Linked DNA regions of Parasegetibacter sp. NRK P23. The protein of the gene in region 2 interacts with the protein of the main gene of each other region in a pairwise test. Links are inferred from orthologs where the notes say so. Each region holds a gene or a part of one and is shown on either strand. Other genes may lie near its edges.

What was found.
Region 1: the proteins of gyrA (region 2) and gyrB interact in binary tests that used the Escherichia coli proteins (3 or more experiments, as listed by UniProt). The link is inferred for Parasegetibacter sp. NRK P23 from one-to-one orthologs.

The regions. Positions count from the first base shown.
Region 1 is NZ_JAMDLG010000007.1:97,060-100,387, forward strand. Bases 136-3,135 are described here. They hold gyrB (DNA topoisomerase (ATP-hydrolyzing) subunit B), read right to left. Parts: upstream 2,626-3,135; coding sequence 646-2,625; downstream 136-645. Other genes in these bases: M4J38_RS17095 (type IV pilus biogenesis/stability protein PilW), read right to left, coding at 136-287; M4J38_RS17100 (hypothetical protein), read right to left, coding at 354-560; M4J38_RS17110 (AraC family transcriptional regulator), read left to right, coding at 2,895-3,135. In the rest of the region: more of M4J38_RS17095, read right to left, coding at 1-135; more of M4J38_RS17110, read left to right, coding at 3,136-3,328. UniProt on the Escherichia coli protein: DNA gyrase negatively supercoils closed circular double-stranded DNA in an ATP-dependent manner to maintain chromosomes in an underwound state.
Region 2 is NZ_JAMDLG010000001.1:1,930,209-1,933,769, reverse strand. Bases 200-3,432 are described here. They hold gyrA (DNA gyrase subunit A), read left to right. Parts: upstream 200-595; coding sequence 596-3,232; downstream 3,233-3,432. Other genes in these bases: M4J38_RS07865 (hypothetical protein), read left to right, coding at 3,263-3,432; M4J38_RS07875 (DUF4339 domain-containing protein), read right to left, coding at 200-370. In the rest of the region: more of M4J38_RS07875, read right to left, coding at 1-199; more of M4J38_RS07865, read left to right, coding at 3,433-3,561. UniProt on the Escherichia coli protein: A type II topoisomerase that negatively supercoils closed circular double-stranded (ds) DNA in an ATP-dependent manner to maintain chromosomes in an underwound state.

The DNA.
Region 1 (3,328 bases), on a different replicon or contig from region 2:
TTTTCTGGATGTCCTTCGGCAAGGAGCTTTTGTTTGAAGGCAACGAAGTAGGTTTTGTTCTTTATCGACCAGAATGAACTTTTTCCAGCGGAATCCGGAAGCATCTTCGAAAGATCTGGGGCTGTACCCGCAAAGGGAAAATTCCTGTCGTAGTAAAAATGAGCGGAGGCGCTGCCGCAGAAAAGAAAGAAACAGAGGGAAAGCAGGAATACGCGGCTTTTATAATGCGAGGGCGGACTGGCCGGCATCGAAATATTCTTAAGGATAGCTGAGAGCGGGCTTTGCATGAATTCCGGAGATTTCCGGCAAATGTAGGGTGAAAAAAAATCCCGCCGTTTGGCGGGACTTTTTTCTTACCATCCTTGTTTGGCATTACCGGCCTTGATGGCGGCCAGCGCTTTTGCCTCGCCCAGCATGGTGGTGAGTTTATTTCCTTTACCATCATGGCCCTGCGCCATATAGCCACCGCGTGAGGTTTTGGTAACTACCGCATCCTGCATGGGTACGTCCTTTTCCTTAGTTTTCACGCAATAAGCTGTGATGATGTCGTTGTTGCTCATGTTGCTCGAGATTATTGGTTCTTAAATGGTACAATCCTGTTGCAAGCAAAACAGGCATTGTAGTTAATTGCGTTAAAGGTAGGGTTTATACGTCAATTTTTGCATACTTAGCGTGTGTCTCAATAAATTCCCTGCGGGGAGCTACTTCGTCGCCCATCAGCATACTGAATACCAGGTCGGCTTCGGCGGCACTTTCGAGGGTTACGCGTTTCAGGGTCCTGGTGGCGGGATTCATAGTTGTTTCCCACAATTGTTCAGCGTTCATTTCTCCTAACCCCTTGTATCGCTGGATGTTAACGGAATCTTCCTTGCCACCGCCGAGTTTCTCCACCAGCGCTTTACGTTGTTCTTCGTTCCAGGCGTAGACCTGTTCTTTGCCTTTCTTTACCAGGTAAAGTGGTGGCTGGGCGATGTAAACGTACCCGTTCAGCACCAGTTCCTTCATATACCTGAAAATAAAGGTCAGGATCAGGGTGGCGATGTGCGATCCGTCCACATCGGCATCCGTCATGATGATCAGCTTGTGGTAGCGGAGTTTAACCAGGTTCAGCGCCTTGGGGTCTTCAGGCGTTCCTACCGTAACACCCAGGGCTGTGTACATATTCCTGATTTCCTCATTCTCTAATATCTTATGTTCCAGTGCTTTTTCAACGTTCAGAATTTTACCTCTGAGTGGGAGAATCGCCTGGTAGCTACGGTCGCGGCCCTGTTTGGCGGTACCACCGGCCGAGTCTCCTTCGACGAGATACAGTTCGCATCTTTCCGGATCCCTTTCGGAGCAGTCTGCCAGTTTACCGGGAAGACCACCTCCGCTGAGCACGGTTTTCCTTTGCACCAGTTCACGTGCTTTTTTGGCGGCCACCCTGGCCTGGGCGGCGAGGATCACCTTGGAAATAACGTTCTTCGCTTCTTTGGGGTTCTCTTCCAGGTAGGCGTCCAGTACGCGGGCCACCGTGGTTTCCACGATACCGCTCACTTCGCTGTTGCCCAGCTTGGTTTTCGTCTGTCCTTCAAACTGGGGTTCCGGTACTTTCACGGAGATGATGGCGCTGAGTCCTTCCCGGAAATCATCACCTTCTACTTCCACCTTGGCTTTTTCGAAAAGGCCCTGTTTCTCACCGTAGTTCTTGAACACACGGGTAAGCGCCCTTCTGAAGCCCGTTACGTGTGTACCGCCTTCTATCGTATTGATATTGTTGACGTAAGAGAAAATGTGTTCCTTGAAATCGTTGTTGTAGGTCATGGCCACTTCTACGGTAACATGCGCGGTTTCGTCATACCCTTCAACATACAATGTACTGCCGATAAGTGGTGTCCTTTTACCGTTGCGGTCCAGCATTTCCACGAATTCAATGATACCTCCTTCGCTGAAGAAGTTGATTTCGTAGGGCGTACCTTCTTCATTTTTCTCCCGGAGGTCGCGGATCGTGATGCTGATGCCTTTGTTCAGGTAAGCCAGTTCGCGCAGCCTTCCTTCCAGGATTTCCCTGTTGTATTCAGAAACGGTAAAGATGGTGGTGTCGGGCCAGAAATGAACGGTTGTACCTGTACGGTCGGTGGTGCCCACTTCTTTTACGGCATACTGGGGTACGCCGATCTTATATTCCTGCTGGAAAACCTTTCCTTCCCGGTGAACGGTCACCAGTAAATCGCGGGAAAGCGCGTTTACGCAGGAAACACCCACACCGTGCAGACCACCAGACACCTTGTAAGTGTTCTTGTCGAACTTACCACCCGCGTGGAGAACGGTCATCACCACTTCCAGGGCTGATTTTTTCTCTTTCGGGTGCATACCGGTGGGGATACCACGGCCGTCATCCTGCACGGAAATACTATTGTCTTCGTGGATGGTAACGAAAATATTTTTACAATACCCGGCGAGGGCCTCATCTATGGAGTTGTCAACCACCTCATATACAAGGTGGTGCAAACCTTTCACCCCGATATCGCCAATGTACATTGCCGGCCTTTTTCTTACGGCCTCAAGGCCTTCCAATACCTGGATACTATCTGCGCCATACCCGTTTACGGGTGTACTGATTGGTTCCTGAATTTCTGTGCTCATAAATGCTTGCTCCTAATCCTTTTTTCCGATCGGATTATTCCAGCAAATGTAAGAAAATTAGGGGGTTAGGCCAATTCACGCCACATGTTTTTATACCCACTCAATGGGGAGAAAAAGACGGGTTTTACGACCGGGAAAACACCGTACCCGGCGGCACCGCTTTAACGGTGCCACCGGGTACGCCGAGTATACCTAACACCGTTAAGGTTTACCATTCCATGACAATCGGCAAAACCAGTTTTCAACTCCAGCAGCTAACTTTGCAGCCTATGCTCGTGAAAAATGATATCCTGGCTTTATCCAGGCGTGGTAAAATGAGCCAGGGCGACCTGGAACTGGTGCAATCCAGGAAAAGTACCATGCAGGGAGGTATTCAGTACCAGGTGCAGCGTTACCGTCGTTTCCCCGAATGGTCCGCTGAAGATGTGGGCATGCTGGTGTATCATGTTGATCCCGCACAACAGGAAGAATCCTACCTTGAACTGAAATTTTGTATTACAGGAAATGTGTATTGTAAGAATACGCAAGGGGCCTGCCGCGATTGTAAGGATAAAACGGAGGATTTCTGCGGCGGAAGGGTGGATACACTGGATGTGCTGAGTTTCCGCTTTAATCCCGATCACCTGGCGCAGTACGCACGCGGGAAGGATAAATCAGATATTACTTATTCCATCCTGAGTTTTGAAAGGAGCACTACTTTTTC
Region 2 (3,561 bases):
GTGCATTATTTGCTGCTCTTTCACTGGAAAACGCAGCCGGTGGATTGGCCCCTGCCGGAACATGCACATAAATCCTCCGAACGGTTTTTGGCGGTTCCGGCTCCTGCTTTTGAACGGATTCCGCCACTATTGGCGCACTGGGGACGCCTTCGTTTTTTTCTTCCTGCTTTTTGTAGAACCTGTCAAACGGCTGTTCTTCCACCAAAGGCGCGTACGCACTGAGTTCGGGAATCTCACCCGGGTAACGCCAGGCGGCGCTTTTGCCTTCGGCCCAAACCAGGTCGTATGGCTTTAATCCTTTGGAAATCAATTCCTCCAGTGAAAAAGGACCATGTTGGCGGTTGTCGCGGAGCAGCAGATAAGTAGGCATACAAACAGGGTTTTGATTATCAACGCTAATGCAGTGCCGCAGTTTGTGAAAGAATCGTTATTTATCGGTACGGGCTCCTGTTAAAAAACGGGTAAAACGGGTGGAAAAATACCCTAAAAAAACACCCCTTAAACGCTGGTTTTCAGGGGGGGAAGAAGTAGATTTGCCACCGCCTCCGGTGTATGCCGGAACAGCGTTAAAACGAACAAGATTACCTGAAATATTATGGAAGAAAACAATTTGCCGCAGGAGACCCAGGACAATAACCGGATCATAGAGATCAATATTGAGGAACAGATGAAAACGGCCTATATCGACTATTCCATGTCGGTGATCGTTGGCCGGGCCTTACCCGATGTAAGAGATGGGTTCAAACCTGTACACCGCCGTATTTTGTTCGCGATGAACGAACTGGGGGTGAATTCCAACAAACCACACAAGAAATCCGCCCGTATCGTAGGGGAAGTGCTGGGTAAGTACCACCCACACGGTGATAGTTCCGTGTACGATGCGATGGTAAGGATGGCGCAAGACTGGAACATGCGTTACACGATGGTAGACGGTCAGGGCAACTTTGGCAGCCAGGATGGCGATGAGCCCGCGGCCATGCGTTATACGGAAGTAAGGCTGAAAAAGATCGGTGAAAGTATGCTTGACGATATCGAAAAGGATACCGTTGACTTTCAACTGAATTTCGATGATTCCCTCCAGGAGCCCACGGTACTGCCTACCAGAATTCCCCAACTCCTGGTGAACGGTTCCAGCGGTATCGCCGTTGGTATGGCCACCAACATTCTTCCCCATAACCTCACTGAAGTAATCGAAGGTTGCGTGGCGTATATTGATAACCGTGAAATTACCGCGGAAGAACTCTGCAAATACGTAAAAGCGCCCGATTTCCCGACAGGTGGTATCATCTGGGGCATGGAAGGCGTGAAGCAGGGGCTGCTTACCGGAAGGGGCAGGGTAGTGCTGCGCGGAAAACTGCATGTGGAAACCAAACCCTCGGGCAGAGAGCAGATCATCATTACTGAAGTGCCTTACCAGGTAAACCGCGATTCGCTTTGCGACCGCGTGGGTCAACTGGTGACCGATAAAACCATTGAGGGCATCGCCCACATCAACAACGAATCCAACCAGAAAGAAGGTACCCGTATCGTGATCGACCTGAAGCGCGACGCGGTAGCCAATATTGTGATCAACCAGTTGTACAAGTTCACGGAGCTGCAAACCTCTTACGGTATCAACAACGTGGCGCTGGTGAAAGGACGTCCCAAAATCCTGAACATCCGCGACATGATCTCTGAGTTTATTGAATTCAGGCATGAAGTGGTAGTGAGAAGGGCTGAATACGAACTGAAAGAGGCCCGCAAAAAAGCGCATATCTTACAGGGTTACCTCATCGCATTGGATCACCTGGACGAAGTGATCGCGATGATCCGGAACTCTCCGTCACCAGATGTGGCCCGCGATAACCTCGTGAATGCCGGATGGGGACTGGATGAGATCCAGGCCAAAGCGATTCTGGAATTGCGTTTGCAACGTCTTACCGGCATGGAAAGAGATAAAATCCGCGAGGAGTTCGACCAGTTGCTGAAGATCATCGCCGGACTGGAGGAACTGCTCGGTAACGAAGGACTACGTTTCGATCTCATCAAAAAAGAACTGGAAGAAGTAAAAGAGAAATTCGGTGATGAACGTAAAACCGAAATCACTTACCTCGCGGATGAAATGAACATTCTTGATTTCATCGCGGAAGAAGATGTGGTGATCACCATTTCTCACCTCGGTTACATCAAACGTACTTCGGCAACGGAATACCGCCAGCAGAAAAGAGGCGGCCGTGGCGCAATTGGCGGCCGTACCAGGGAAGAAGATTATATCGAACACCTGTTCGTGGCCTCTACGCACCATACGTTGCTGTTCTTCACGGAAAAGGGCCGTTGTTTCTGGTTGAAAGTATATGAGATTCCGGAAGGAGAGAAAAACAGCAAGGGCCGTGCGATCCAGAACCTGATGCAGTTGCCCCCGGATGATAAGGTGCGTGCCATCATCGATATCGCTAAATTACAGGATAAAGAATTCGTCAACAGCCATTACATCGTGCTGTGTACCAAAAAGGGCGTAATTAAAAAGACCTTGCTGGAAGAATTCAGCCGCCCGCGCCAGAACGGCGTGAACGCCATCACGGTGGTGGAAGGCGACCAACTCCTGGAAGCAAGACTCACCAACGGTTCCATGGAAATCATGATGGCCGTGAAGAGTGGACGTGCCATCCGTTTCCCAGAGGAAAAAGTTCGTCCGACAGGCCGTGGCGCCATCGGTGTTTCCGGTATTGAAGTGGACGATGAAAACGATGAGGTGATTGGCATGGTATGTGTTTCTAAGGAAGATAAAACCCGTACCATACTGGTAGTGAGCGAGAAAGGATTCGGGAAAAGAACACCGCTCACCGATGAAAGTGGCGAAGATGTTTACCGCATCACGAACCGCGGTGGTAAAGGGGTAAAAACGATGAGCGTGACAGATAAAACGGGTAGCCTGGTGGGTATTCTTGATGTTACCGAAAAACAGGACCTGATGATCACTTGTAAGAGTGGCATCACCATCCGTACCGCGGTAGCTGACATCAGGGAAGCAGGACGCGCCACACAGGGCGTGAAGCTGATCCGCCTGGATGAATCCGACGCTATCGCCGCAATTACCGCCATCGATGAGATTGAAGAAGCGGAGCTGGTTGAAGACGAAGTAAGCACGGATGCCGCGGAAGTAAGTTCAGAAACACCAACCGCTGAACCGAATGCGGGAGAAGAAAACAGCGGAGATACAACGGAACAGGAAGAAAATTCATCTAACGACTAAACTACATACAGAGAAATCAAAATTATAAACATGAAAAAAATTTTGCTCGCTTCCATGATTGCTGTCGTAGGTTTCAGCGCCAGCGCACAAAACCTTGATAAGGTGAAAACGCTGCTGAAATCGAACAAATTCGAAGAAGCAAAAACCGAGATCGACAAGATCGCGGAAACCGAGAAGTTTGCCAAGAACCCCGATGTATGGTACAACAAAGCAAAAGTGTACGCCGCGATCGCGGATAACGAAGCGGAAGCCGCCAAAGTACCGGGCGCGCGTGCAACAGCTTTCGAAGCGTTGAAAAAGTACGTGGATATGGATACCAAGCAACACAT